3 regions of the Alteromonas sp. BL110 genome follow, and region 3 is predicted to be linked to each of the others. Evidence: predicted binding sites of a transcription regulator. Region 3 holds the regulator's gene; each other region holds the start of a gene.
What was found. The regulator sigma-54, encoded in region 3, starts transcription at its own class of promoters, with help from an activator protein. The targets are predictions, from matches to a motif close to GTTGGCACGNNNNTNGNNT.
Positions count from the first base shown of each region.

Region 1: the regulator sigma-54 is predicted to act here: its motif matches at 5,543-5,561, upstream of D1814_RS02295 (PEP-CTERM sorting domain-containing protein).
Region 2: the regulator sigma-54 is predicted to act here: its motif matches at 6,765-6,783, upstream of D1814_RS10825 (DUF2884 family protein).

Region 1 covers NZ_CP031967.1:511,128-521,597, forward strand. Annotated here, with positions in the region: gene D1814_RS02270 (DUF2891 domain-containing protein) at 1-48, shown strand, start outside; gene D1814_RS02275 (response regulator transcription factor) at 154-789, shown strand; gene D1814_RS02280 (methanol/ethanol family PQQ-dependent dehydrogenase) at 1,033-2,883, shown strand; gene D1814_RS02285 (pentapeptide repeat-containing protein) at 2,949-3,617, shown strand; gene D1814_RS02290 (acyl-CoA carboxylase subunit beta) at 3,630-5,162, opposite strand; gene D1814_RS02295 (PEP-CTERM sorting domain-containing protein) at 5,795-6,502, shown strand; gene D1814_RS02300 (NADPH-dependent FMN reductase) at 6,661-7,227, opposite strand; gene argS (arginine--tRNA ligase) at 7,433-9,163, opposite strand; gene prfC (peptide chain release factor 3) at 9,196-10,470, opposite strand, start outside.
Region 2 covers NZ_CP031967.1:2,491,417-2,501,886, forward strand. Annotated here, with positions in the region: gene D1814_RS10795 (hypothetical protein) at 1-774, shown strand, start outside; gene msrA (peptide-methionine (S)-S-oxide reductase MsrA) at 880-1,425, opposite strand; gene D1814_RS10805 (thiol-disulfide oxidoreductase DCC family protein) at 1,684-2,079, shown strand; gene D1814_RS10810 (SDR family NAD(P)-dependent oxidoreductase) at 2,069-2,794, shown strand; gene D1814_RS10815 (sodium-dependent transporter) at 3,125-4,546, shown strand; gene D1814_RS10820 (NAD-dependent epimerase/dehydratase family protein) at 4,763-5,575, opposite strand; gene D1814_RS10825 (DUF2884 family protein) at 5,813-6,652, opposite strand; gene D1814_RS10830 (hypothetical protein) at 6,994-7,185, shown strand; gene D1814_RS10835 (mechanosensitive ion channel family protein) at 7,299-8,657, opposite strand; gene D1814_RS10840 (acyltransferase) at 8,661-9,554, opposite strand; gene D1814_RS10845 (acyltransferase) at 9,551-10,465, opposite strand.
Region 3 covers NZ_CP031967.1:910,222-920,691, reverse strand. Annotated here, with positions in the region: gene D1814_RS03995 (HPr family phosphocarrier protein) at 156-428, opposite strand; gene rapZ (RNase adapter RapZ) at 428-1,273, opposite strand; gene ptsN (PTS IIA-like nitrogen regulatory protein PtsN) at 1,359-1,802, opposite strand; gene hpf (ribosome hibernation promoting factor) at 1,816-2,103, opposite strand; gene D1814_RS03975 (RNA polymerase factor sigma-54) at 2,134-3,615, opposite strand; gene lptB (LPS export ABC transporter ATP-binding protein) at 3,689-4,414, opposite strand; gene lptA (lipopolysaccharide transport periplasmic protein LptA) at 4,417-4,962, opposite strand; gene lptC (LPS export ABC transporter periplasmic protein LptC) at 4,931-5,509, opposite strand; gene kdsC (3-deoxy-manno-octulosonate-8-phosphatase KdsC) at 5,506-6,054, opposite strand; gene D1814_RS03950 (KpsF/GutQ family sugar-phosphate isomerase) at 6,055-7,035, opposite strand; gene D1814_RS03945 (calcium/sodium antiporter) at 7,038-7,994, opposite strand; gene D1814_RS03940 (ATP-binding cassette domain-containing protein) at 8,843-9,643, shown strand; gene mlaE (lipid asymmetry maintenance ABC transporter permease subunit MlaE) at 9,640-10,416, shown strand; gene mlaD (outer membrane lipid asymmetry maintenance protein MlaD) at 10,426-10,470, shown strand, end outside.

The DNA of each region.
Region 1 (10,470 bases), 400 kb from region 3:
CTTGGAAGTTTTGCTAGCTACTTAGTAACACAGCGAGGTTTAAATTAACTTATATCCTTCTAAAGTGTGAGATGATTGGGCACTAAAGTGCTATTCGTCTCACACGCCTACCGTGGCATGCTCATTCTATGGTGATATGAATAAAGCGCAGCTATGGAAATTTTACTTGTTGATGATCACGCGATAGTGAGAGAAGGCTTTTCTACGCTGTTATCGTCGGTACTCGAAGGCGCTGTCGTCACCAATGCAAAAAATGCGCAGCAAGCCACAAATGCACTCCGAGCCAACTACTTCGACCTCATTATTTTAGACATTAATTTAGGAACCACCAGCGGACTCACGCTAGCAGAATATATTGTTCAGCGCTGGGAGCACGCAAAAGTACTTATGTTCAGTATGTTCGATGATATTTCCATCATCGATAGAGCTATGAAACTTGGGGCAATGGGCTATGTTAGCAAACAAAGTGAACCTGATGTGCTGATAAGCGCGGTGACCTCTATCATTAAAGGCCGGCGTTATTTGGAACACAATACAGCAATTGAGCTCGCTACATTCAACCTGTCACATTCCGGAGGCAACTTAACAGATCTGACACAAAGAGAGTTGGATATATTCCTTGGTATAGCGAACGGGCTTTGCCGAAAACAGGTCGCTGAAAGCCTCAATATTTCTGAAAAGACGGTCTCAAACGTTATCACCCAGCTCAAGCGAAAACTTGAGCTACAGACAAATGCCGAGTTTGTTCACCTTGCCATAAAGCAGGGTTACATCAAAATTGCCAGCTAAACAAGCGCCACTAAATAAGGTCGGGAAAACTTCCCTGTACTTTCGTATCTTTTTTATACTCCTTTGGTACAGACTTTGTCTCATGATAAAGATATACCATGTAAATCAATATATTAGCATTTTCATTACACTTCAATCTAAGGGAATTTTTCCCGCATTTTGAAGGACGGAATCCGTTTATCAGAGCCTCTACTTAGTTACATACTGTTAACACAACATCAAGGTAACAGTGGAAATAAAACTATGGCTAAGTTCTATTCAAAGGCTTCATTGGCCTTAAGCGTAATTATTGGTTTAGGTACGAGTTCACATTTATATGCGGATGATGGCGTGACATGGGCAGACATTGAAAATGATGCCAAGACGCCTGAGAACGTGCTGATGTATGGTATGGGTCCTGAAGCTCAGCGTTACAGCGGACTTGATCAAATCAACAAAGAAAATGTACACATGCTATCTCCGGCTTGGGTGATGAGTTTTGGTGATGAAAAGCAACGGGGTCAAGAGTCCCAGGCAATAGTGTACGACGGTATTGTCTATGTAACCGGTAGCTACTCCCGTATCTACGCCTATGAAGCAAAAACAGGTAAGAAGTTGTGGGACTACGCCCACCGCCTACCAGAAGGGATTCGACCGTGTTGTGACGTGGTAAATCGCGGCGCAGCAATTTATGGTGACTTAGTCTTTTTCGGTACGCTGGATGCTGGCGTTGTTGCCCTTGACCGGCTAACGGGCAAAGTAAAATGGAAGAAGCGCTTTGAAGACTATCGTGCAGGCTACACCATGACGGGAGCACCTACGATTGTTAAAGACCAAAAGTCAGGAAAGGTCATGCTTATTCACGGTTCATCAGGTGATGAGTTTGGTGTTGTAGGAAAACTGTTTGCACGCGATCCTGAAACAGGTGAAGAGATTTGGATGCGTCCATTTGTAGAAGGACACATGGGAAGATTAAATGGAAAAGACAGCACGCCTACCGGTGGTTCATACGAGGTGACAACGTGGCCGAAGGATGAAAACGGCGAAATGGTTGAGGCTTGGCACCACGGTGGTGGTGCACCATGGCAGAGTGCAAGCTTCGATGTTGAAACTAACACTATCATCATAGGTGCAGGTAACCCCGCTCCTTGGAATACATGGAAACGCACCGCCAAAGGCGGCGATCCGCGAGATTGGGATAACCTTTATACTTCCGGACAAGTGGGTGTAGATGCAACCACTGGTGAGGTTAAATGGTTCTATCAACATACACCTAACGACGCATGGGATTTCTCTGGCAACAATGAACTTGTTCTATTTGACTATTACGATAATGGAAAGCTAATAAAAGCGACGGCTCATGCAGACAGAAATGGCTTTTTCTATGTAGTAAACAGACAAAACGGTGAATTCATCAGAGGCTTTCCCTTTGTAGATAACATTACGTGGGCCACACATATAGATCCTGACACGGGTCGCCCAGTTGAAGTAGACGGACAACGCCCACCAATGCCTGAGCCGGGTGAAAAACGAGGAAAGTCAATAGAGGTATCGCCTCCATTCTTGGGCGGGAAGAACTGGAACCCGATGGCCTACAGCCAGAATACCGGCTGGTTCTATATGGGCGCAAACCACTGGAAAGAAGACTACTGGACCGAAGAAGTGACTTATAAGAAAGGTGCAGCTTACCTAGGACAGGGTTTTAGAATTAAGCGCATGTATGACGATCACGTAGGCGTACTTCGTGCCGTAGACCCCATTTCAGGTGAAATTAAATGGACGCATAAAGAAAAGCTCCCTATGTGGGCTGGGGTACTGGCGACGAAAGGCGGACTCATTATTACCGGAACGGGCGATGGCTATGTCAAAGCTTTCGATGAGGAAACCGGTGAAGAACTTTGGAAGTTCCAAACGGGCTCGGGCATCATTTCATGCCCTATCACCTGGGAAGAGGATGGTGAGCAATACATCGGCTTAGCGTCAGGGTATGGTGGTGCAGTACCGCTGTGGGGAGGAGATATGGCTGAACTTACCAAACCTGTCGCGCAAGGTGGTTCGTTCTGGGTATTTAAACTTCCTAATCACAATAAAAAGCAAAACCTAGCTAAACAATAGCTTTATCTTTGCAACAAACCCAACCGAGAGGCGGTGAAAACGCCTCTTGGCATTAAGGAGCTCTCATGCGCTTACGTTTTCAAGCAACCAAACAACTCCCCATATTATTAGTTGTCCTATATTCAGCAACTGCCAGTGCCATTCCCGATTTCGAAGATGACGTGAAAATTATCAACGGATGTGAAATAAAACCAAAGACAGTGTGTAGCGATACAGACTTAAGCGGTGCTGATTTGAGCCATGCAAATTTGGACGGGGCAGTATTCACCAACGTTAAGTTCAACAAAACAGATTTAAGGCACGCCAACTTAAGCTATGCGACGTTTAAGAAAAGTAACCTAGATCACGCTGATTTAGCTACCGCCAACTTAAAACACGCAGATTTACGCAGCTCAAAAGTTCGCAATGCTAACTTAGAAGGCGTAGATGGCTGGGCGCTTTTCGGTCAAGGGGTTGATTTCACTAGCTCCAACTTTTCAGGTGCTAACTTGGACCAAGCGCGTTTATCAGGTGCGACAATGGTAAACACCAACTTACGTGCCGCACGCTTAGAGCGGGTTTGGATGAACAAAGCAAACTTTGAAGGTGCTTCACTGATTAACGCCAATATTCAGGAAGCAAAACTGAACGATGCTAGTTTGTACAGAGCAAATCTGACCGGTACGCGCATTCATTACGCTACATTTCAAGGCACGTTTATGGATGAATGCATAAATTGCCCTACTGATTGGTGATTTTTTATGGCATTAGGAAGATTGCGTCAAAAAATGTGAAATAATATCTCTGGTTTCAATTGGGTCAATCACCGCGTCAATTTCTAGTACCGATGCAACTTCTATCGCCTTACCTTTCTCATAAGCCAATTGAACCAATTTCTCAAAATGCTGAAGCCTTTCCGCTTCGCCTTTGATTTGAGCTAGCTCTTCCTTAAACCCTAACTTCACTGCCCCCTCTAACCCCATGGCCCCAAACTCACCAGTAGGCCAAGATACGGTATAATCAGGCTTAGATGTACTGCCACCAAGCATCGCTTGCGCGCCTAGCCCGTAGCACTTCCTCAAAACTACCGCGACAAACGGAACACTTAAACGAGCGCCTGCAACAAAAAGCTTATTTAATCGCCTCACAGCTCCTTGTTTCTCGTGCTCAGGCCCAACCATAAAGCCAGGTGTATCACACAAGCTCACCACAGGTATTTGAAAAGCTTCACACATATCAAGAAACTCCGCGGCTTTTTCTGCCGCATCAACGTCGATTGCCCCACCGAGTACTCTACAATCATTTGCAAAGAGCCCTACAGCTTTACCATTGAATCGACAAAAGCCCGTAATGATTGCACGGCCGTATTGTGCTTTTAATTCAATAAAAGAGTCTTTATCAACCAATGTATTAACGATGTTACGCACTTCATAACTATAGCGTCTATCATCTGGTAATAAGCTAAAAATATCGTCTTGAGAGTAGCTTTGCTGAGGCTTTATTTCCCCTTGAAAAAAACTCAAACAAAATTTTGCCACCTCGACAGCGTGATTTTCATCCTTAGCAACAATATCGACCACGCCATTTCGCGCCTGAGATGCGACAGGTCCTATATCTTGTGGCGCATATTTACCAAGCCCCCCACCTTCAATCATTGAAGGCCCAGCCATACCTATCGATGAGTTTGCTGTCGCTATGGTTATATCAGCGGCACCAAATAGTGCCGCATTGCCAGCAAAGCAGTAGCCGTTATTTACCGCTATTCTAGGTACTACTCCTGAAAGTCCCGCCCATGAAGAAAAAGACTTACACTGTAACCCTGAGTTGACCGTTGTGACGTCAGTATCACCAGGTCGCCCGCCCCCCCCTTCCGTAAACATAATTACGGGCAAAGACTTTTGCTTCGCCACGTCAAATATACGGTCTAACTTTAGGTGATGGAAGTACCCCTGAGTGCCAGCTAGAACACTGTAGTCGTTGACAATAATTGCAGCCGCGCTCTGTTGTTTTGTAAAAAAGCCTTCATTGACACACCCCACCCCCGTAATTACGCCATCTGCTGCCGTAGTTGATTTTAACGACTCATAACCTCTACGCTGGCGCTGAGCCGCTACTGCATATTGACCATACTCTTGAAATGTTTTTGGGTCACAGAGAAGTGAAAGGTTTTCCCTTGCACTATTAAAGCCTTTACTTTTTCGTTTCTGATACAGCTCGGTACGCATGTGATCTAGGGTAGATTGAGACCTTTCGTGCGCCTGTGCGAGTGCATTTTTTTTGTAACTTTTTTCACTACTCATTAAACAGGTGCCTCTATCCAAAAATTATTCGCTTTACTAGCTCTATAAATATCAGCATAAAGACATCCCTACCATTTATTGCTGTTATAGACGTCTCTCATATTTTTTTATACGCGAATTTTTTAGTAGCCCCTATTGGGAAGGGGTAGTTATTGCGGGAATCGCTTATAGCACATTCTCGGGAAGTGATGTGAAAGCTGCCGAGATTTATATTTCCGTTTAAGAGTTATAAGCGCATATAAAATGCAGTGTTGTACCACCCAGAATCAGGCTGCATCAGTTTGCGCTATCTACATCAATATTAGCTGTTTTATTCGTTCACCGACAGGATATTAAAAGTACAACTTAGTATGCCTAAATATTCTTAACATACTCTATGAATTGGCTAATTATTTGAATCCCCCATCTCTCCGCCACCGTTAAAAAACTTTACAAGTCTAGACCAACCTCCTCGCATATGACGCTATCCTAAAGAAAAATAAGCAATATTTCACATGCACCAAAATTGCTTATTGGGCCGCGGACGTGAATTTTCATCACTGTCTAGAAGTACACAGGATAATAAAGGAATAAATGTGAGAAACAGGAAATTAAATAGTATTTTATGCGGTGTTGGACTTTGTATGAGCTAAATGTCTCAAGCTGCACTGGTTGATTTAAGTTCATGGACAGCGGAAGGGGCCGGGAGTTGGACTTTACAATCAGGTAACGATACTGTCTATCAGTCAACAAACGGTGACCCCACTGTATTTTTTAGTGGTATCGATAGTCAAGGGCTGTCCTTATCGGGTGAAATAACAGTAAGAACCACATCAGATGATGATTTCATCGGTTTTGTGCTCGGTTATAATGCAGGAGATATTAATAATTCTAACGCCGATTACCTTTTAATAGATTGGAAACAAAGTAATCAGCAGTGGTTTGGAGGAACAGCGAACGCTGGTCTAGCTATCTCTCGTGTTACTGGTGCCATAGACCTACCAACATTTTGGCAACATGAAAGTACGTCAGGATTTCAAGAGTTACAAAGAGGCCCAACACTAGGAAGTACCGGCTGGAATGACAATACAACCTATTCAATTGATTTAGTATTTACATCCTCGATGGTTCAAGTTTTTGTAGACGAAGAACTGGAATTAAGTGTTTCTGGCAACTTTGCCAATGGTTCATTTGGTTTTTACAATTATAGTCAGTCTGACGTGCTTTACGCTGGTATTACCGAAGATATCGCATCTGCTCCAACGAACGTAAATGGACCTACATCGTTAGGAATTTTTGCGCTAAGTAGTCTTGGTTTGTTAGGTTTCAGACGTCGCAGACAAGTCATTAGTCGTGGTTAAGATATTTATTATTTGTAGACTTTGCTAATTTAAAGGTTCGATGCTAGTCGGTTATGCCGACTAGCACTTTTAGTGTAATTTCATTATTTAAATTCCACTGAACAAACATATTTAAGGCTCTAAGAACCTTATCAGCGTTCGTTAGGCAGTCTAGTAACTTATATTACCTTTCTGGCCAACTCAGCAGTTTCTTTACCTAAATTCTTAAGCTGCTTAATGGTTTTTTCATCCGTAATTACGCTATCTTCCATAAGTGTATTGACCTTCGCAATAGCCTTTTGATTTGGCAGCACCATAGTACCAAGGTTTTCAAGTAACATTCTTAGTACCACCAGCACACGCATACCGCCTAGCCCACCCGCTGACGCGGCCATAATACCAGCCACTTTACCGCGATATGCCTGTAATGGCTTTTCACCTTCCCCCATGCGTGATGCCCAATCGATAGCATTTTTTAGCAGTGCTGGGTAGCTAGAGTTGTATTCTGGTGAGGCAATAAGAAAACCATCATGACTCATTAGCAATTCTTTGAACGCCTGTGCTTTTTCCGGCATGCCAAACTCGGCTTCCTCATTTTCGTTAAACAGTGGCATTTGAAAATCGGCTAGATCTATAACGGTAACCTCTGCGCCAGCCTCGCGGGCGCCTTCAGCAGCGATGTTAACAATAGCTTGGTTAAACGAACCTTTGCGAGTACTACCTGCAAATGCAAGGATCTTAGTCATTAGATTTTCCTGTCTTTATTTTGAGTTATATTTTTGTAGTTTCCGACTTTTAAGCATTCAGCGCCTTTTCCTGTTCTGAATAAACGATAAAAGTAAATGTTTGCACTGATGAACTGTAGCTTTAGCCGTTTGCGTTAAGCATAAAAAAAGGCTGACAATCTATGTCAGCCTTCTCAATATCAATAACTATGTTGTACCGCGAACGCTACATTTTTTCTAGTGTCTCGATGCCAAGTAGGGTTAAACCCTGCTCTAGGGTTTTGGCAACCAAAGCTGACAGTGCTAAACGACTGTCGCGTACAGTTGGCTCGATACCGTCTTTTAACATTGGACAAGCTTCGTAGAACGTCATGAACGCTGAAGCCACATCGTATAGATACGTACACAATACATGAGGTGTCGCTTCACGAGATACTGTGCCAATAACCTCTTCAAACTGCATAAGTAACACAGCTAACGTGTGCTCTTGTTTCTCAAGTATATTGATATCTACCGGCATAGTTGCCATATCCACACCCGCTTTTCTGAACAAGCTTTTCACACGGGTATAGGCATATTGAAGGTATGGCGCAGTATTACCTTCAAAGCTTAGCATTGAGTCCCAGTTAAACATGTAATCAGTTGTGCGGTTTTTAGATAGGTCAGCGTATTTTACGGCGCCAATACCTACCTTGCGGGCAACCTCTTTAAGCTCTTCTTCACTTAAATCGTTGTCGCGTTCAGCAATTAACTTACCTGCACGTTCAACCGCTTCATCAAGTAACTCAACCAATTTAACCGTACCGCCAGTACGGGTTTTAAATGGCTTGCCATCGTTTCCTAGCATCATGCCAAATGGACAATGCTCATAAGTTTGCTCTTCTTTCATGAAGCCTGCTTTGCGGCCTACAATTTCAGTTTGCTTGAAGTGCAGGGCTTGGCGAGCATCTGTAAGAATAAGCGTACGGTCGGCATTTAGCTTGCCGCTGCGATAGCGCATTGCCGCGAGGTCAGTAGTTGCGTAAAGATAGCCACCACCCGACTTCTGAACGATATAAACAGCTGGGTTACCTTCCTTATCGGCAAGCTCAGGAATAAACACGACCTGCGCGCCTTGGTCTTCAACCGCAATACCTTTTTCTCTAAGGTCGCTTATCACATTAGCTAGGTCGTGGTTGTACGCAGACTCCCCCATAATATCTTTACGGGTAAGGCTTACGTTTAGCTTGGCGTAAACTTCTTCAGAGTGAGCGATAGACACGTCAATGAACTTTTCCCACAGCGCCAGACACTGAGCATCACCACCTTGTAGCTTAACTACATATTCACGAGCGCGGTCGGCAAAGCCTTCTTCTTCATCGAAACGTACTTTGGCTTCGCGATAAAAGTCTTCAAGGTCAGACAGCGCAGTTTCTGCCACTTCCTCTTGAAGCTTGTCTGATAGGTGCGCCAGCAGCATGCCGAACTGGGTGCCCCAATCGCCCATGTGGTTTTGACGAATTACGTTGTGACCCAAGAACTCAAGTACTTTAACTACAGCGTCGCCAATAATGGTTGTACGCAGGTGACCCACGTGCATCTCTTTGGCTAGGTTTGGCGATGAATAGTCTACAACGATGTTCTGTTCTTTTGACTTAGCGATACCCAAACGCGGATCGGTTAACGACAGCTCACACTGGTTAGATAGCCAATCGTCGTTTAGGTGTACGTTGATAAAGCCAGGTCCAGCCACTTCTAGTTTACTCGCTATATCATCAAGCTTTACAGTCTCGACAATCTTCTCTGCAATATCTCGAGGCTTTTGCTTTAGCTGCTTGGCAAGGGCCATAGCGCCATTGAACTGGTATTCACCAAACTCGGGGCGTGCACTGCGCGAAACTGGCACTGGCGCATTTTCTACGCCCATTTCTTGTAGCGCTTCAGTGAAACGGTTAACTAATAGTGCATGTATGTTCATAATGTATATTGTCTTTAATTAATTTTTCTAGCTTAATTTTCGCGCGTATTCGTAAACTGAATATCTGGGTAACGCTCTTGCGATAGCTGCAGGTTAACCATTGTTGGCGCGATGTACGTCAGGTTGTCGCCTCCATCAAGGGCGAGGTTCTGCTCACCTTTACGACGGAACTCGTCTAGTTTCTTCTCGTCATCGGCATAAACCCAACGGGCTGTAGCAACATTTACGTGCTCGTAAAGTGCATCAACATTGTATTCGGCTTTAAGTCGTGCCACTACTACATCAAACTGAAGCACACCTACCGCCCCCACAATTAAATCGTTGTTTGCAAGGGGACGAAACACCTGAACTGCGCCTTCTTCAGAAAGCTGAATAAGGCCTTTGAGCAGCTGTTTTTGCTTAAGTGGATCTTTCAAACGGATACGTTTAAATAGCTCTGGCGCAAAGTTTGGAATGCCAGTAAAGCGATAGTTATCGCCTGAAGTAAAGGTATCACCAATTCGGATAGTGCCGTGGTTGTGCAAGCCGATGATATCGCCGGCATAAGCTTCTTCTAGTAAAGCACGATCACCCGCTAAGAAAGTTAAGGCATCGGAAATACGCACGTCTTTGCCTAAGCGGCTGTTACGCATTTTCATGCCTTTTTCGTACTTACCCGAAACAATACGACAAAACGCGATACGGTCACGGTGTTTCGGGTCCATATTAGCCTGAATCTTGAAGACAAAACCGCTGAACTTCCCATCGGTACTTTCGATTGTGCCTTCTTCGGTTTCACGTCCAAGTGGTGCAGGCGCCCACTCAACTAGCCCGTCAAGCATGTGGTCAACGCCAAAGTTACCCAATGCTGTACCAAAGAATACAGGCGTTAATTGACCTTCCAGGAAGAGCTCTTGATCAAATTCATTTGATGCACCGCGCACAAGCTCAAGCTCATCGCGCAAAGTTTCTACAAGGTCGCTTCCTACTGCGGCATCTAGCTCTGGGTTATCCAACCCTTTAATGATACGTACATCTTGAATAGTGTGACCCTGGCCGCTCTGATACAAAATAGTCTCATCGCGGTGAAGGTGATATACACCTTTAAAGCTCTTACCACAGCCGATTGGCCACGTGATTGGCGCGCACAGGATATCAAGCTCAGTTTCTACTTCATCAAGCAGTTCCATAGGATCGCGAATATCGCGGTCAAGCTTGTTCATGAAAGTCACAATTGGCGTATCGCGCAAACGGGTAACTTCCATAAGCTTACGGGTTCTGTCTTCTACACCTTTAGCTGCGTCGATTACCATAAGGCAAGAATCAAC
Region 2 (10,470 bases), 1.6 Mb from region 3:
CCAGATTTAGAAGCGTTAGCGGTAGACCCAAGAGATGCTAATGTCATTTATACGGTCACAGAAGATGCAACCCGTACAGGCGCCTTAAGCCCCCGTTGTGAAACCAAGTACGAAGATACAGGCTCTACAGACTACCCAACCCTGTTGATTAAACTAACGCGAAAGGACAATGGCGCAGTTGAAATGTCAGATGTGCGTCCGCTCCAGTTTCCTACTGTTTTGGAAGTAGGGAATTTTCCAAATGACGGTATTGAAGGCCTGACTATGTCAGAAGACGGTACTTTGTATTTGGCATTAGAAAAAGATAAGGCGGGGCAACCGAGAATTTTCACATTGTCTATTGATCAAAACTTTTTCTCTTCGAGCGATTTTGCCAGTGTGAGCGAACCGAACCTTCAGCTTCCTTCGTTTACCTCGGGTAATCACCCCATAAATGGCTTGGCTTTATATACGCATTCAACAGGCGAGTCTTATTTGTTTGGCGCGGCTAGAAATGACAATGAGCTATGGATCATTGATACCAGCGGTAGCAAGCCGACGAAGCGGATTACCATTATTTTTGACGTTGCCGGCGACCAAAATTGCAAACAATACACAATGGACAATTCATCAATGGAGGGGTTAGTCACTATTGATAACACACTATGGATCATCAACGATCCGTGGGAAAAAAATTACATGAAAAACGCGACTTGTGAAGCGCATAAAACGCGTTATGAAGATTTAGCGCCGTTGCTGTTTTCGATAGAAATCAATGATGTTTGGTTTGATTAGCGTTTATCTACTTACGATGTTCTTAAAATTGAAAAAGGGTTGCTACTAGGCAACCCTTTCGTTTTTAGCCAACCTGTAAAACGCCGCTAATAAAGCTTATTTTACTTATGCATCGCTGCGAAGGCGAGAAGCAAAAGTCTTTTTGAACTTTGCAAGCTTAGGTGCAACCACCATAGAACAATACTGGTTCTGCGGATTATTTTTGAAATAATCCTGATGATAGTCTTCGGCGTCATAGTAGTTATTCACAGCGACTACTTCAGTGACTACCGGGTCAGGCCAGATTTCTTCCTCTGTGATTTGTGCAATAATTTTTTCAGCTTCCGCTTTTTGTGCATCATCATGATAGAAGATTGCGCTGCGATACTGTGTACCCACATCGTTACCCTGTCTATTTAGCTGAGTAGGGTTATGTAGCGCGAAGAAAATCTCTAGAATTTCACGGTAGCTGATGTTGTCTGCATCAAACGTTACTTGTACAACTTCTGCATGGCCAGTGCTTCCTGTACATACCTCTTCATAGGTCGGATCGGCTTTTTCACCACCTGCATAGCCAGAAATTGCTTTTTCTACGCCTTCGACAGTATTAAATGCAGATTCGATACACCAAAAGCATCCGCCTGCTAACGTGGCCACTTGTAAATTTGCCATAATAAAACCTCTCATAATCTTTGCTTGTAGTGTGGGTGCGGGTAAGTCACAACACAAGTCATCCAAGCGTGTTTTTTTATCGTATAAACGAATATTAAATAAGAATAACGTGCGACGGCTTAAAACGGTCTTAAACTGATTACAACAAGAGCGCGGTTAGCGCGTGGCAAACGCGATGTATTCTTTATTTTTCCATGTTTGCATGGGCGAAATCGTCTTTTAAGCGATAAGCGCCTTATGTGGCAGAGGTAGGTAGAAGTGATTATTTTTTATGATGGTTATTGCCCCTTGTGCATAGCCGAAATGCGTCATTTACGCAAAAGAGACAAGCATAACAAACTCACCTTGGTCGACATTCAGGCACCTGATTTTGCAAGTCGTTACCCGGCCATGAATTGGCATGCACTTAATGCAAGAATTCATGGGCTTCGCGAAGATGGTACCCTAATTACTGGGCTTGATGTTACCCATGAAGCGTGGAAAGCAGTAGGTATGGGCTGGATTTATGCTCCGCTTCGCTGGCCCGTTATTCGTTATGCCGCCGATGCTTTCTACAATGTATTCGCAAAACATAGATATACCATTTCTTACCTTTTAACGGGAAAAAAACGCCAGTGCGATCGCTGTGTACCGGGAGAGCCGAATGGAAAATAACGTACTTATAGTGGGCGCATCTGGCGGTATAGCGTCTGCGCTTATCGAACAATATCGTAGTGCAGGCGCAAAGGTGTTTGCAGTAAGTCGTGCAGCTGCAACTGAAAGTAACAACCTAGAAAATGTTTCGTATCATCAAATTTCTGAACAGGATGATAAGCATATCAGCGGTTTTGTAAAACAACTCGCTGAACAAGACGTTGTGTTAAATACGGTAGTAATAACAACCGGTTTTTTGCATAACGAAAGCGAAGGTATTCACCCCGAAAAACGTTTAGAAGAGGTCAGCGAGGAAGCCCTGACTGCGTACTTCGCGACAAACAGCATTATTCCCTCCATATGGCTTAAGCATTTAGTCAACGTTATGAGTAAAGAAGGGGCCACCCTTGTTTGTCTAAGCGCGAGAGTAGGGAGCATATCAGACAACGGGCTTGGCGGATGGTATGGCTACCGTGCATCGAAAGCCGCGCTCAATATGTTTGTCAAAACAGCGTCGGTAGAGTACAAACGTAGATTAAAGGATGTCATGCTGGTTTGTTACCACCCAGGTACCGTTGATACAGGATTATCGAAGCCTTTTCAAAAGAATGTCGCCGCCAAAAAACTCTTTATGCCTGAGTTCACCGCAAAACAGCTTATTCACCATCTTTCAGTGCTTGATCGGAACCAAGCTTGCCATTTTATCGACTGGAATGGCGAAGTGGTAACTTGGTGATACGGTCTATCATCATTTCAGCAAGTTCAACATCAAGACTTTTTATTTCACTGCTGTTACCATGCTATTTTGGGAATGGTGCAGCGTATTGATACGCCCATAGAGGTAGCAATACAACGCGTTGACGCCACACGTGAGTCATAACAATAAACGCCATCCTAATAATAAATAATACCAGTTCGCGCGGCTTGATTCCGACAAGGTCCAAGTACGAACAACAAGTACAAATTGTGAATGCAAAAAAGTGTTTGTTCTATCCAAAACTGATTTGTATGCCACAGGGCGTAACAAGCGAACTGCTATAACAATAACTCAACAAGAGGAAGGGATATGAGCGGGGCCAGAGAACAGTTCGGATCGCGCATAGGTTTTATATTGGCTGCTGCAGGCTCTGCAGTGGGCATTGGTAATTTGGTGGGTTTCCCAGTCGGTGCAGCTAAGAACGGTGGTGGGGCATTCCTTTTAATGTACGCCATTTTTGTTTTTGCCATTTGTTTACCGGTGATGTTGGCAGAGATGTCAGTGGGTCGCCATGCTAAAAAAGACCCGTTAGGTGCATACAGCGCTATCAGTGGTAACGAAAAGAGGTGGAAACTTGCAGGCTGGCTCGCGATTGCCACGCCGTTTATGATTGCCGTTTTCTACATGGTTATTACTGTGTGGCTTTTTGGCTATTTATTCGAGGCAGTAAGTGGAAACTTAGACAAACTCGCCGACCCCGAAACTTTTGGGGTGTTTATTAATTCAGAGTCTATTTTTGTCTACATGGCTGCTGTTGTTGGAGTGGTTTACCTTATCCTTCAAGGCGGTGTAAAAGAAGGCATAGAAAAAGCGGCGAAGCTGCTTATGCCAGCACTTTTCGTAATGCTTATCGGGCTTGTGATCTTCGTACTAACCCGTGAAAACGCAATGGCAGGCGTAGAATTTTATATTGTTCCTGATTTTTCAAAAATCACGGCGGAAGTGGTCAATGGTGCGCTATCCCAAGCCTTTTTCTCACTGTCGTTGGGTATGGGGATTCTTATTACCTACGGTAGTTATATCGACAAACGTGCGGATGTACCGAGCGCTGCGAAGCTAGTGGCATTAACTGACACTGCTGTAGCTTTTACCGCAGGTTTAATGATTCTTCCTGCCATATTCTCTTTCAACCCAGATATCAACCCTGATGAGCTAAGTGAATCGTCTGTAGGTATGATTTTTACTTATCTGCCTAGTATCTTCCTAGCGCTCCAAGACTCCATTGGCTATATGGGCGCTTCGATTGTCGCGAGCCTGTTTTTCCTACTCGTGTTCTTTGCGGCAATTACGTCGCTAGTGTCTATTTTTGAAGTACCAGTAGCGGCACTAATGGACGAAAAAGGCGTTAGCCGTAAATGGGCGCTAGGCTCTCTAGGTAGCATTATGATTGTGCTGGCAATTCTAAGTGCATTGTCGTTTGGTAAAGTTGATATGCTAACATCGTTTATGCATTACGCTGGCGCAGACAAGTCGCTGTTTGACGTAATTTACGATGTATTCTACGACACTATTTTGCCGTTAAACGGCTTGCTAATTTGCTTGTTCGTTATTTATCGTTGGAAGAGTGCTAATTTTAATGCTTCTTTGGAAGAAGGCAGCAGCGGCTATAAAGGCAGCTGGTTTGAAAAGTATGTGGATGTTTCGTTGAAAACCTTTATTCCGCTAATTCTACTTGTGATTTTTGTAAACACGGTGGCGTTGAAATACTTCGGATATAACTTTTTCGGTTAATAAGCCCTATCAACAATAATCACTGTGTTTATAACAAAATAACAGTAAACTAAATTGGATAAACGGCAAGCGCAGGCTTGCCGTTTTTGTTTCTTGGAACCTGTTGTCTATCAACTTACATTGCTTTGGTGACTGGTTCATTAGCACACCTTTGTAACTTTACCAAAGCCTACTCTAGCGGCGTTAAATTAATGCTGACCGAAATGAGCATAAGCCTTAAAACATGCTATAGGGGTCACCATAGATAGGCGTAATGTTAAGCCTGTTCCAACATTGCGCGGCGTCGATAACCTTGCCGGCAGGCTGAGCTTCTGTATTAGAAAAGTGGGGGGCGTCTATGTCCATTGCGTTCGCAGCATCTACATAATAAATACCGCGCTTAGGGTGAGATAAGCAGCAAAGGTGTATAACGTCATTTAGCGGCTTGCCGCAAATAATCGAGGTTAACGCAGACACAATGTCGTGCACATGGACAAGGTTAATTCGTTTATTTCCTGCATCCAACTGTCTTCCACTTAACGAACGAGCTGGGTGACGATCTGGCCCTACTAACCCCGCTAAGCGAACAATACTGATATTAGTTTGGTCTCGCTTAGACATTAAATGGTTTTCAATAGTCACGTGGGCTTTGGCCGACGCAGTTTGTGGGTTCGTGTCACTTTGTACCGTAAGGACGTTATTCGTGTCATCGCCATAAACCGATGTGGTACTGATAAAAACAATGTGTGCGACGCCTGCGCTTAGTGCAGCATCAATAAGTCGCAGCATATTGTCAGTGAATGATTCGAGGTTGGTGTTTCTTCTACCAGGGGGAATATTCAACAATAACGTCGCGTTTGGTAGATGGCTACATAGTACTGATGTATCATCGCCTAATGCATATTCAATAGCGGTGACACCTTGTTCCTTTAACGCGCGACGTTTCTGTTGGCATCGAGTAGTGCCAATAATATTGACTTTACCTGACAGTGCTTTGCCTACATAGCCGGCTAACCAGCCATAGCCACTAATTACTACATTCTGAGTCATCGATTAAATTCCCCTTTGTTTAGGGCTTAAGAGTACATCAATCGGGGGACGGATGTCGTCAATACGCCTACCATTAACTGAAAAAGCAGAAATCTGAGTGAGGTGAAGTATTAAAAAGTTAGATAGCGACCGGTATGAAAACTAAAAACCGACTGTTTTTTCAGTCGGTTTTCAAAGTAAGTGATATAGAAAGGTAAGTAGTTTGTTGTAGCGGGTTTAGTTCGCTAAATTACCCAACTACATTTTCATTTCGCCATTGTGCTCGTTGTGACCATGGTTGTCGCTGGGGTCAATATCCAGCAGGTTTAAGTCATCAAGCCCTGAAATAGATGCCTGCATTTGACCTTCGGCATGGTCGGCTTTTTTTAGTACTTTACACAAAGCTTCGCCTTTTTCTTCCAGCGAAGCCGCTTGGCTTTCTAAACGGTATTCTAAATCTTCGCCCCAGCGCTCCATTTTTTGTTCAAATTCAGACATATCTCCGCCTTCCCACAGCATTTGTGTGCCAACCGCGATAAGAATCCTACCCATGGATTCACTGATTAAAGACTCAATTTGCGTCTCGAATTCTTGTTCCCAGCTTTCGTCAAACCAACCTGGCTCGTCGAACTTCGTAGAATCTACGCGGATATTGCCCGCGTCATCATAAAATGAGGTGTTTAATTTAGTCTCGAGTGAGTCGAACAATTCATTGAAATCATCACCCATTTGATCGCCGCCTAACAGTTCAGTAAACACTTCTGTTACTGCTACGTTGGCAATTTGCAAGCCTTCACTGGCAATAGTAAGGGTCATAGGAATAGCGATATCAATGTTATTGTAATATTCACTTACCCAACGTTGCTGATCGCTGTTTAGCGAAACTGGCTCACCGTTGATGGTCATATTGTGCTGAGCATCAATTGTCATTACCGAACCATTGTCCATCTGAACCGTAAGGTCGCCTTGGTAATACTGAATGTGCCCATCAAGCTCCATGTCACAGCTATTGTTCTGAAAGCTGGTGTTATGCGCAAATGCGTGGCCGCTCATCAAAGCACTGGTAACGGCAACAGAAAGTAATAGTTTGTTAGACATTGTTCATTCCTTAATTTACATGTGACGCATTCACCTTATTCAGGGGGCTGCAATGGGTTGTAGAGTCACTATCAAATAAACACTAGCGTTATTCGCTGGTATGTGAGTAATAGAGCAATGGTCTTGCCAAAATTTAAAGTTTATATTTTTCAGTTGGTTAGCTTATTCATCCAGTTCTTCAGGTCGATTTTCGATTCACTATTTAGTGAAATTGCTAACTAATTAGTAGTTTTGACTAAGATCAATTAATACCAATAGCGATAGATTTAAGCCAATCCAAGCATGGTTAAATCTTATTTATTGGTGCATAATACCGCCAATATTTTTAAGGGGTTATCACAATGGCTGATTGGATTAATGCAATTATGTTTGGTGTTGCGCTAATTGCCTTTACGCTAGGGCTAAGCAGCATCGTTATGGGCTTTATGACTGCTAAAGCAGGTGCTGAAGGTATGCAGGAAAAAATCGAGTACGGTTTTTTTGGCGTTACTGGTTTAGTACTTTGCTTGCTGATGGCCTACGCACTGGCTTAAGCGTTAAGCATTATGAAAAAACCGGCTATTACAGCCGGTTTTTTTTCGCCTTTAAAAAAATACTGATATCAGTTTCACTGGCGGTTGCTTTGGCGATTGAACTCGCTTTTGCTCTAACCTTCTTCAGGCGCACTATCTCTTTTGTCATCAATACGGTGTTCAGCAGACTTCTGTCGGACATTGTGTTCGTCAATGTTGTTAAACGCACTATGTTCCCGATGTGCAAGCAAGGATAAATGCCCATCACGCTGATAAGCGCGTAAATCGAACAGGTCTAGCATAGCCATAACATGGTCAAAAATATCAGCCTGCACTTTCTCGTATTTAACCCACTCTTTTTGAACACTAAAGCAGTAAACCTCTAAAGGTAATCCAAGTTCATTAGGCGGTAACTGTCTAACCATTAGGGTCAGTTCTTGATTAATGTTTGGGTGTTTACGTAAGTAAGCTTCTAAATAGGCTCTAAAGGTACCGATGTTGGTAAGGCGGCGGTTGTTTAACAGGTCTGATTCATCAATGGAATAATCGCGATGATAGGCGCGAAGTTCATTTTTCTTTTTGTCGATATAATCGTTGATATAGCGAATTTTCGAGAAGCGTTCTAGCATGTCGTTGTCGCAAAGCTTGATAGAGTGCACATCGATATATATTGCGCGCTTAATCCTACGCCCACCAGACTCCTGCATGCCCCGCCAATTTTTAACCGCTTCAGTGGTAAGGCTATAGGTCGGCAACGTTGAAATAGTCTTATCCCAGTTTTGGACTTTAACGTTGGTCAGACCTATCTCAAGTATTTCCCCATCTACTTCATACTTAGGCATGGCAATCCAGTCGCCTGTATTAAACATGCGGTTGGCGGCAATTTGAATACCGGCGACAAAGCCTAAAATGGTGTCTCTGAATATTAATAGCAGCACAGCTGCAATGGCTGTTAAGCCAGACACGATAAGCAGCGGGCTTCTATCTACAATTAACGAAATACTAAGTAGTATAGTAATAATAGCGAAGGCAAGTTTCGTTACCTGAATGAAGCCTGTAATAGGGGCGCGTCGCGATAAGGCTGACGCATTGTAGACATCTTCTACCGTACTTAGCATGGCATACAAAGCTAATAGCCCACTATACAACATATACAGTTGAGCACTCTTTATCATCATTCCGTGTATGACAGCTTCTTCGTCAATGAGAACGGGGGTGGTAACGTAAATAAAGAGCGCCGGAAAGAGATGCATTAAGCGTCTAAAGAAGCCGTGTTCTTGTAGTGCGTTATCCCACTTATTATTCGACTTATATACCCAGTTGGCAATTTGAGGGCGCACTAGTAGCCGTGCAACCACATAGATCAGGACTGCTATAAATAGTATAGAGCCTAGAGCAAGCAAATTATAAAGCGGATCTTCAGTGGTTAAATTAGGAAAAACGTCTTTAACCAAATGAATGAAATGATCGCGTACTGAAGCACTGACTTCCATTATTTACGACTCCAACAGTTTCTTTATACGGTTGTCTTTATTTTCCCACAGACCATTTAACCAGTTTTGGAAATAAAGACGAAACTCAGACTCAGTGCGTTCTGATTCTTGTTGTAGCTCTGGTACAGGAGTAACGTTTACGTCGATAACAATTTTTGTCATCTGACCGCTTAGCATTGCCATCATGGGATGACGTTTATTTTCTGGGTAAAGTAACGAGATATCTAGCACGTTAGTGAATAGCTCGCCCATAGCTGAAAGCGTGAAAGAAACCCCTCCAGCTTTTGGTGGTAGCAGGTTTACGTAAGGGCTTTGCTTAGACAAGTGCTTTTGGGTTGTAAAACGCGTTCCTTCCACAAAGTTGATAACGGTAGTAGGAACCGTTCTAAACTTTTCACAATACGCTTTAGTGGTTTCTAAGTCCTTGCCTTTCTTGTCCGGATTTTTTTCTAAATATGCGCGGGTGTATCTATGCATGAAAGGCATATCTAGCGCCCAAGCGCCTAATCCCACAAAGGGTAACCAGATGAGTTCTTTTTTAAGAAAGAACTTGGGCGCGGGAATGCGGTGTGTAGCAAATTCAATAAGCAGTATAATATCTAAATAACTCAGATGATTAGCGATAATTAGATACCAACTGTTTTTTGAAAGCTCACCGTGAACCGAACACTCAATATCAACCTTATTGAATAGCCTTATCAACAACACACTAATACGCCCAAAGCTAAACATTAGGGCATGCATAACCTTGTTCCAGGCAGTTCTAATTCTTCCATTTGGTAACAGCAGTTTTACCAAGCCAAGTAGAATAATTAGTCCGCCCCATAGCGCGAGGTTGAGAATTTGCAGCGTGGTGTGCAAAACAAAAATAAAAGGCGCAAGTACTACACGGATCATAATGGTTTCTGAGTTGCGTTAAGTGAATCTAAAAGTTGATCTTTGGTGTGCCATTGTTCATTAAGCCATGTTTGAAAACGGGCGCGAACTTGCGGATCGTCAAAGTAACTATCGCTAAATACGCCATTTTCCATAATGTCTTTAATAGGCATAACCTTTATATTTACGCGGATGTCGCGCACTTTTCCACTCACGAAGTCCCAAAAAGAAGGAACACCGTTAGGGTAGTCTATTGTCACATCTATCAATTTATGTAGCTGGTCGCCCATGGCCGATAAAACAAAGGCAATCCCGCCTGCTTTGGGCTTAAGAAGATGCTGAAAAGGCGAGTTCTGTCTATCGTGTTTTCCCTGTGTAAAGCGGGTGCCTTCTACAAAGTTCATGATGCTTACCGGCTTGTTACGAAACTTTTCACACGCTTTACGTGTAGTTTCCATGTCCTTTCCCTTAAGGTGTGGATTTTTAGCCAAGAACGACTTTGTATACCGCTGCATAAATGGGAAGTCGAGCGCCCACCAAGCAAGTCCAAGTATTGGCACATAGATCAGTTCTTTCTTGAGGAAAAACTTCAAAAAAGGAATCTTTCGATTAAATACACGTTGAAGAACTAGAATATCGACCCAAGATTGATGGTTAGCAACAACGAGATACCAATCATGTCGAGTGAGCTTTTCCAGCCCGTTTACTTGCCACTTGGTACGCCCACTGATGCGCTGATTAAGGTTATTTACGCCAATCCATGCAGTGGCGCAGGCATCGAGTAAATAAGAGATGAAGCGTCGCCAAGGGGCTATGGGTATCAATTTAAAAATCGCGAGTATGAATATAGGGGTTGACCACAGAACTGTATTCAAGAAATAGCAGATGACCGAAATAGTGCCAACAATATGATGCAACAGGGCTTTTACCATTGTAC
Region 3 (10,470 bases):
GCTGAGATGGAAAATAGAGGCTATTTAGCCTAAGTATGCGTAGAATATCGCAATTCTATAAAGTCTGTCATGATAATTGCGCAGGTTCTACGAGAGAATCTTGTATAACCGTACTAACTGTTGATTAATTCAACAAAGGGAAGGTAGATTGGTCGCTATTCGTCTTCGTTAAATTTGCCCTCTATGAGCTCCTCAATGGCAGCGAGTGCATCCACCGCGTCATCGCCATCGACGATAACGTCAACCTGTTCGCCCTGGTGACTTTCCAGCATCATCAAGCCTAAAACGCTGCTCGCATCTGCTTCTTTATCACCTTTTTTCAAAATGATTTTGGCATCAAATTGATTAGCAAGCTTAACCAATTGCGTGGCCGCTCTGGCGTGTAAGCCCAACTTATTGACGATTGTTAGCGTTTTCTGAATAGTCATCACTGGTTAAGCTCTCTGTGGCGTATTTGAACATCAGGATGTATTTCACTGAATGTTTTCGACAAGGTTTGGGCAATATAGACAGAGCGATGTTGGCCGCCAGTACAACCGATAGCCACAGTCACATAGCTTCTATTGTTACGCTCTAAATGGGGAAGCCATGTGGTCATTAAGTTTTGAATTTGCCAAATGAATTTGGTGACCACGGGTTGTGAGCCTAAAAATACCTCTACGGGGGCATCTAACCCAGTAAGGTGTCTAAGGTCAGGTTCCCAATGAGGGTTAGGCAAAAAGCGCGCATCAAAAACATAATCCGCGTCTTTAGGTATGCCGTGTTTAAAGCCAAATGACTCAAACACCAATACGAGGCGTGAGCTCTTTTTACCTAGAATACGTTCTCGGATCAGTTCGGCTAGTTGATGTATCGTCAGCTTATCTGTATCTAGGTATAAATCAGCACGTTCAGTAATAGGGGCAAGCAGCGCGGATTCTGCTTTAATGGCCTCTGATAGTGACTTATTTAACTTGGCTAAAGGGTGAAGACGGCGAGTTTCACTAAACCGCTTAACAAGCACATCGTCGCTCGCGTCAATGTACACTATGGTCATCGACCAAGAAGAAGGAAGGTAGTCTAGAATCTCTACCAGGTCGTCTGGATTTTTGGGAAGATTCCTAACATCAATACTTACCGCAACTTGGTCGTATTCATCAACAACAGTATGGGTGAGGGTGGGAAGCAAATTTACTGGGATATTATCAACACAGTAATAACCTAAGTCTTCTAATGCGCGAAGTGCGACAGACTTACCAGACCCCGAACGACCACTGATTATGATCAGCTTCACCTAAATTCTCCCTTATATTCTGGGTTTTATCACATACACGCTGTTGAATTGAGCGCTTATCTCGTGATGTATAAGCGCATATTATTTAACTTAATGCAGAAATAATCTCGTCGCTAGTTGTCGCACGACGTATTGTTTTAATTGTCTCTTTGTCGCTTAGCTTACCGGCAACGGTAGCCAATGTTTGAAGGTGTCCTTCGGTTTGCTCTTCAGGAACGAGCAGCGCAAAAAATATATCTACAGGCTTTTCATCTAGGGCATCAAAGTTGATAGCTGGTGTGCTAGTTACAACTATTGCTATTACCTTTTCAAGACCAGCGAGGCGACCGTGGGGGAGTGCAATGCCGTTGCCAATACCCGTGCTACCCATACGTTCTCGAGCCATTAAGCTATTTAAAACGGTTGCCTGGTCGATGTTATCGTTTTGCTTGGCAGCGATATCAGCGATGATCTCAAGAATTCGCTTTTTACTATTACACTGAACCGCACACTCGGTGCGGTCCAGACTTACGATGGCTTGTATATCCATGCTCAATTAACTACTAATGTTTTTTCAGTTTTTCCTTATGCTTGATTACCTGCCGGTCGAGTTTATCAACCATGCTGTCAATCGCCGCATACATGTCGGTATTTTCTGAGGATGCGAATACTTCAGCGCCACTTAAATGAACGGTCGCTTCGGCTTTTTGATTTAATTTTTCAACGTTCAGGATGACATGCACATTAGAAATGTGATCAAAGTGACGTTCAAGTTTGCTGAACTTCGTATCGACATAATTACGCAAAGAGTCGGTGATTTCGACATGATGACCAGTAAGGTTGATTTGCATATTTCGTCTTCCTTATATTGTTGAGCCCGTTTAAATAAGGCTCTTGCGTTGGTTCGACGGCGGGATCGATAACGATTCCCGGTATTTTGCTATTGTTCGCCGAGCGACTTTTATGCCTTGCTCAGCCAACAACGAAGCAATCTTGCTATCACTTAGCGGCTTACCAGGATTTTCCGCAGCCACTAACTTCTTGATCAATGCCCGAATCGCTGTAGATGAACATTCACCACCTGACTCGGTTGCAACGTGGCTTGAGAAAAAATACTTCAATTCGAAGATACCACGGGGCGTATGCATATACTTTTGCGTTGTCACACGCGAAATAGTCGATTCGTGCATATCTACCATTTCTGCGACATCATTAAGCACCATTGGTTTCATCATTTCCGGGCCGTGCTCAAAAAAACCCATTTGCTGCTGCACAATGCAATTTGCAACCTTCATTAAGGTATCGTTGCGAGATTCAAGACTCTTGATGAACCACTTAGCCTCTTGCATGTGTGAGCGGATGAATTGTGAATCGCTACTGTTCTTAGCACGGCGACTCATGGCTGCGTACTGTTGGTTTACGCTTAATTTAGGCAGGCTATCGGGGTTCAGCTCAACCACCCAACGGCCATTTTTCTTAGTTACTGAGACATCGGGAATAACGTACTCAGGCTCTTTAGTAACTAAAGCACTACCTGGGCGAGGATTCAAGGTTTGAAGTAAACGCATTGCTTCACGTAGCTGATCTTCTTTCAATCGGCTCTTACGCATTAGCGTGCGATAGTCTTTACTGCTTAGTAAGTCTGAATATTCCTCAATAAGCTGCTTCGCTTCAGTAAGCCAAGGTGTGTCCTCTGAAAATTGGCGCAATTGCACCATAAGACATTCTTGCGGCGTACGAGAACCTGATCCAATAGGGTCGAACATTTGAATGCGTTTAAGCACGCACTCTATTTCGTCCATCTCAATAGGCTCTTCTAAATCATCGTCGTTGACAGCTTCTAAGATATCGTCAAGGGTAACAGTTAAGTAACCTGATTCATCAATGGAATCAATGATTGCTGTGGCAATGGCGCGGTCGGTATCTGAAAAATGAGTGAGGCGCATTTGCCAAAGCAAATGCTCTTGAATATCTTCGGTAGTCTCACCTTGGAAAATCTGTTCATCATCATTAGATGGACCCGGTGCGGGTGCAGAAGAAGCGGAATAATACTCATCCCAAGTGCTGTCGATAGGTAGCTCATCGGGAAGATCATTCTTCTCTAGTGCATCACCAGCTTCAAGCGTATCGCTTGAGGCAGAAGCAGTCGCTTCAGCACCACTATCATCACTCTCGACATTGTTCTTTTCTACTGGCGGCTCGTCGTTACCTTCTTCCACCTCAAGTAGCGGATTAGAGTCGAGTGCTTCTTGAATCTCTTGTTGGAGATCAAGCGTAGAAAGCTGCAGAAGCTTGATGGCCTGCTGCAACTGAGGTGTCATTGTAAGTTGTTGGCTAAATTTTAGCTGTAAAGATGGTTTCATCTACGTCTTATTTAAATGCTCTAAATTGAATATACCAGAGCGAAACTGAAAAATGACAATTCGGTTACACTAACTATAGCCTGAATTGTTCGCCTAGGTATACATCCCTTACTTTCTGATTACTTAAAACCTGTTCTGCTGTTCCTTGCGCAATAAGCTCGCCATGACTCACAATGTACGCTTTTTCGCAAACATCCAATGTTTCGCGCACGTTATGGTCCGTGATAAGGATACCAATCCCCCTATCGCGAAGATGCTGTATTATCTTCTTTATATCATTAACTGATATTGGATCAACACCAGCAAATGGTTCGTCTAACAAAATAAATTGTGGTTTTGCTGCCAAAGCTCGAGCAATCTCTACGCGACGACGCTCTCCCCCCGACAAACTCATCCCCGTACTATTACGTATATGGTTGATATTAAATTCATCAAGTAGGGCATCTGCTTCTTCTTCTTGCTGTTGTGAATTTAAATCTTTACGGGTTTGCAATATGGCCATGATATTTTCATGTACCGTAAGCTTTCTAAAAATTGATGCCTCTTGCGGGAGGTAGCCTATACCGCGGCGTGCACGCTCATGCATAGGCTGGTGAGTAAGTTCATTATCATCAATTTCAATCTTACCTTTGTCTAAGTTGACCAAACCTACAATCATGTAAAAAGTAGTGGTCTTACCAGCGCCGTTGGGGCCAAGAAGACCTACAATTTGTCCAGTAGACACTGAAAGGCTTACATCGCGAACGACTTGTCGTGATTTATACGATTTAGCAAGGTTTTTAGCGCTCAAAGTTGCCATTGCTATTCATTGTCCTCGTTGTCATTCTTAGATGATGTCTTACGAATGGTGTCCGGGGTAAACACTGTGGTTACACGACCTTCACCATCTTTTCCGGCGCCACCAGTGGCAAGTAATTGTTCAGTGATCATATCGAATGTAATCTTATCACCTTGCACTTTGCTGGTATCTTGCTGTAGTTCAGCGTTGCCCGCCAAAGAAATAGTACGATTGACCACCTCATAACGAATTTCATTGGCTTTTGCTGATACTGGCGTGCCGTCTTCTAATGATTGAGAATAACTTGCAGGAGTCCCTCGGGCGATAAATATTTCGCGGCCGCTGCCATCTGTAGCTATAACCTCTACTTCATCAGCTTTGATTAGGAGTGAACCTTGAGTAATAAGTACATCTTCCTTGTACAGCGCAGTTTTATTTTTACCATCAATAAACTGAGTATTTGACCCTATCTTTATGGGTTGTGAAAAATCTTCTTCACTGGCTAGTACTGCACCGCTAGCGATGGCAAGTATAAGACTAGTTGCTAGGGGAATAAGTCGTTTGTACATGATCTAAAAGCTCGTATTCTTGTGTGCGTAAATTCGCGTTAAACCCATTACTTAAAATAAGGTATTGCGTACCCAGTATCTCAACGGGTTGATCAGATGTCATTTGTTTCGTGTCTAAATTTATCTGGATGTATTCTGTTGATAAACTTTTGACGAAATCATCGCTAGTTTGATTTTCAATAACAACGCTATTTTCAAGTTGAATTAACTCATTGTTATATAGTGTTCCTTCCTGCGCAGTAACAACCCAAGGCGAGGAGGCGCTTTCTGTATATAGGGTATACTTAGGTTGCTGGAATAAAACAAAGCCTAATTGGTCGTAGTGCTCCATCGACTCTGCAAAGACTTTGTGATTTAACTCACCGTCTTGGTTGTACAAGGTCGTAGTTAGGTTTTTTGCCTTGTATGCAGGCTTCAAGGCGTCATTTTCACTGCTACCTAATGTTTCGGGCTGCTCTTCCATCCACGTTGGGATGTACATTAGCATCGCTAAGATAAATAGCGCTGATATACTTAAACCTAAGCGATTGAAGCCAAACTGGCTCATACACTCGCTCCGAAAATGTCGTTTGCTACGTCTTTAGCTTGCAAAATGGTATCCGATATCTCTCGAACCGCTCCAAAACCTCCGGGAAGCGTAGTGATCCAGTTCGCTTGTTTTGCCACAAAAGGATGAGCATCGGCAACCGCAATTTTTACCGCTACATGCTGATACATACCTGTATCGGGCATGTCGTCTCCTACGGCGGCAACTTCGCTTGAGGTTAACCGAAGACTTTTCATTAAGTTGCCGAGCGCGTCTGCTTTGTTTTCTTCACCTTGTATAATGTGCGCTACGTTTAAAGCCTTCATTCTGTTTTCTACAATGGCTGAGCGTCGCCCTGTTATGACGGCAACGCTAACGCCATTACTCACTAACGCTTTTACGCCGTATCCGTCGCGAGTATGGAAGGCTTTTAGTTCTTCACCTTCGTTACCTAAGTAAATTCGGCCGTCTGAAAACACACCATCCACATCACACACCAGTAATTTAATGTGCGCCAGTTGTTCAAAAAGCGCTTGGTCTAAATCGGTATATAAAGTCGTCGTCATTTAGAGTACTCCCGCTTTCAAAAGCATATGCATATTGAAGGCTCCGACAGGGTTGCGCTTTTCATCGGTAACCATTAATGCGCTTATCTTATGGGTTTCCATTAGATTTAGGGCTTCTACAGCTAGCTGATCTGCTGTGGTTGTTTTGCCGCCTTTGGTCATTACATCTTCTACTGTGGCACTATGCACGTCTATACGGGCGTCCAGTATTCGGCGTAAATCGCCATCAGTAAATACACCTGTTAACGAGCCATCAGATGCGATAACACCAGTCATGCCTAGGCCTTTTTTGGAAATTTCCAAGAGTGCGTCAGCGACAGAAGCGTTTAAGCTCACGAGAGGGATATCTTGACCGCTGAGCATAATATCGTTCACTTTAAGCAGCAGTTTTCTACCCAAACTACCACCTGGGTGCGACAGGGCAAAATCATCTGAGGTAAAGCCTTTTTGGTCGAGCAGTGCTACCGCAAGGGCGTCGCCCATAACCAATGTGGCCGTTGTGCTTGATGTTGGGGCTAGACCCAACGAACACGCTTCTTTTTCTACGCTAATATCAAGCACTACATCTGCATGTTGCCCTAGTGAGCTATCAGCGCTATTGGTCATTGCCACTACTTGAATACCTAAGCGCTTAACCACGGGCAGCAAGTTAACTAACTCATTGGTTTCACCAGAATTGGAAATGGCTAATAGCACATCTCCTTTGCTCAGCATGCCCAAATCGCCGTGGTTGGCTTCACCTGGATGCATGAAAAAGGCAGGTGTTCCAGTGCTTGCAAGGGTAGCGGCAATTTTATTGCCGATATGTCCAGATTTTCCCATACCGCTAACGACCACTTTACCTTTGCATGAAAAAAGAATGTTACATGCGGTGATAAAATCATCATTTAAGCGCTCTGCAAGGTTGGCAATAGCCTGCGTTTCAATGTCGATAACGCGCTTTGCCGATTCGATATAGTGCATCTGAGTTTGTGTATTCATGATTATCCGAACAGCCAGTATTGGTAGCCGATAAAGCAAGCCAGAAGTATGAATCCATTGGTTCTCGATATAGTACGCTTTCCAATTAAATCGAAACTGAACAAGAACAACAGCAAGGTTAAACCAAGCATAACGTACATATCTCGGTTATAAACGTCTGGGTCTAGCAGACCTGGTGCAATTAAACCCGGCATACCGAGTACGGCTAGCAGGTTGAAAATATTAGAGCCAATAATATTACCAAGTGCTAAATCATCTTCACCTTTAAGCACTCCAGCTACACTTGCCGCTAATTCAGGAAGGCTCGTGCCAAACGCGATAATCGTTAATCCTATAACCAAATCAGAAATGCCCATGTACCTAGCAATTTCTACGGCCGAGTTTACAAGAAAGTGGGCACTTAAAGGTAATACAACAAGGCCGACACCAATCCAAATGAGTGCAGAGGTATTAGAAACCCCCTTAGGAATTTCATCTGCGGTTTCTGCCACAAGCGGATCCTCTTTATCTACTTGTAGCGATAACCAAGCCATCATTGCCAAAACAAAAATGAATAGGCCAAGTAAAATTATCCCTTCGTAAGACTTCAGCTCGCCATCGAACATAAAGCCAATAGCAATTAATGAGATAATCAGAAGGGCGGGGAGTTCACGTTTAAGTGTTGTAGATGAAACGAGAAGAGGCTTAACTAATGCGGTTACACCCAGTACCAGTGCGATATTAGTTATATTCGAGCCAAGCGCATTACCTACGGCTGTGTTCATATTGCCATTTGCAGAGGCAATAGCGGAAACCACAATTTCAGGTGCCGAAGAGCCCATAGCGACAATCGTTAACCCGATCATCATAGGAGAGATGCCGATGTTCTTTGCTAGTGCCGAAGCACCGTACACGAAACGGTCTGCACTCCAACTTAAGACAATCAGTCCAACTAGAAAAATGACAATGTTTAAAAGCACAACAACCTGTAATAGTTAGTATTTCGATAGATTGTCGCAAAAAGAGTGCCATTTGCCTATGCTCGCAACACTTTATTTTCATAAAATGAGACCGATTGCCGTAAATTTCCACTTATCACACTCATTACAGCAGTTCGAACATATTACTGGTAAGCGTTCAGTTTCAGTTAATAAACAGCACAATAGGATGGGAACTGGAACGACATATAAGTATTAGCCAAGGCACTGGCATCACTTCACCGTGAGATACAAATACCAGGCCGCGTAGATAATTGCCCACTCAGAAGGCGCTGGCAAGTTTCCTAGCAAAGCGTGGGAATGTAGGAATGGCTGTTCCCTTTCAAATTCCCAGAATGAAGCTAGGGAGCTTGCCAGACCTTCCCGAAGGGCGAGTTTAAAATGTCCGTACTCTTTGTTGTGTCACCTTAATGTAGAACCACTATACCTGCGGTAACACGCCGCGATTACGAACCTTTTAACTCTCGCTGAGTGGGTAATTATCTATGCGGTCTGGTATACAATTCGTCTTAATCGAACATAACTTGTAACTTTTTGACTTTGGCGACGGTCTTGAAAAAGCGTACAATGGCTCCAAATTACACGGCCCAGAAGTTGTGTCTACTGGACTATCCAGCCTGTAAACATAAAAACTACACTGCAGAGTAAACTTTTTTGAATTTGCGAGCTCTTAAAAGTAAACTGTTCAGTAAACTTTGTGAGCTATGTGTGCGAAGGCACAGATATTGAATATGCACATCACTCATATACTTTTAATATTTTCTAAATGGATTGATATCGCCGTTAAAAACGAACTCAATCCAGCGTCAGGGGTCGACATTTAAGTAATTATGGACCATTTAGTTGAAGTAGATAACCTAACCTTCAAACGCGCAGATCGCATCATTTATGATGGGATTTCCTTGAAGGTACCTAAAGGCAAAATTACTGCGGTAATGGGGCCAAGTGGAATAGGTAAAACCACGCTGCTGCGCCTTATTGGCGGGCAGTTAACGCCAGATGAAGGTGACGTAAAGTTCGACGGCGATTCAATTGTCTCTATGTCGAGAAAAACTCTTTACGAAACCCGCCGTAGAATGAGCATGCTTTTTCAAAGTGGGGCGCTATTCACTGACATGACCGTGTTCGACAATGTGGCGTTTCCACTTCGCGAGCATACTGATCTTTCTGAAGACTTGATAGCCACTATTGTCGCTTTAAAGCTACAGGCAGTAGGTTTGCGGGGCGCCGCGCAATTAATGCCGAGCGAATTGTCTGGTGGAATGGCGCGCAGGGCCGCGCTAGCTAGGGCAATAGCGCTAGACCCAGATTTAATCATGTACGATGAGCCCTTTGCTGGGCAGGATCCTATCTCTATGGGCGTGCTGGTAAAGCTTATTCGAGAACTCAATGATGCCCTTAGCTTAACTAGCATTGTCGTGACCCACGATGTAACGGAAGTGCTGACCATCGCTGACTATATTTACATTTTGGCAGATAAGCGCGTCATTGGTGAAGGTACAGCCCAGCAAATTAAAGAAAGCGAATCTGAATTGGTTCAGCAATTCTTAAAAGGTAAAGCAGATGGCCCAGTTCCATTTCATTACTCTGCGCCTGACTTGAAAGAAAGCTTTCTGGGGGCAGATAAATGAAGTTTCTCCAATCATTAGGCGCTAGAACGATAGGGAAAGTTACTGCGATTGGTCGCGCAGCACTGATGCTGTTTGGCGCACTCATCGCTGTTCCCCGAGTAAAGAACGTTCCACTGGTTATTAAACAGTTATACGTGGTAGGTGTGCAGTCGCTACTTATCATTATGGTGTCGGGGTTATTTATCGGCATGGTTATGGCGCTGCAAGGCTATACCATTTTAGTTGATTACGGTGCAGAAGGTAGTTTAGGACCAATGGTCGCGCTATCACTATTGCGTGAACTTGGCCCTGTGGTTACCGCGTTGCTTTTTGCTGGGCGTGCCGGGTCAGCCTTGACCGCTGAAATAGGCCTTATGAAAGCCACCGAGCAGTTAAGTAGTTTAGAAATGATGGCGGTAGACCCATTAAGGCGTATAGTCGCTCCTCGCTTTTGGGCGGGAATGCTAGCTATGCCTATGCTGGCCATCATCTTCAGTGCCATTGGTATTTTAGGTGGGCATTTAGTCGGCGTAGACTGGTTAGGTGTTGACGCAGGCAGTTACTGGTCAATTATGCAGTCGACGGTTGATTGGAACCAAGATGTTATAAACGGCGTAATAAAAAGCCTCGTTTTTGCCTTGGTTGTGACGTGGATTGCCATATTTAAAGGTTACGATTCTATTCCAACATCGGAAGGGATCAGCAAAGCGACTACCGAGACGGTGGTCTATTCATCATTAGCAGTATTAGGGCTGGACTTCGTGCTTACCGCCCTTATGTTTGGTATCGAGTAGGGGATTGGAATGAGTAAGTATAAAACGGAAGTAATGGTTGGTGTGTTTGTCATG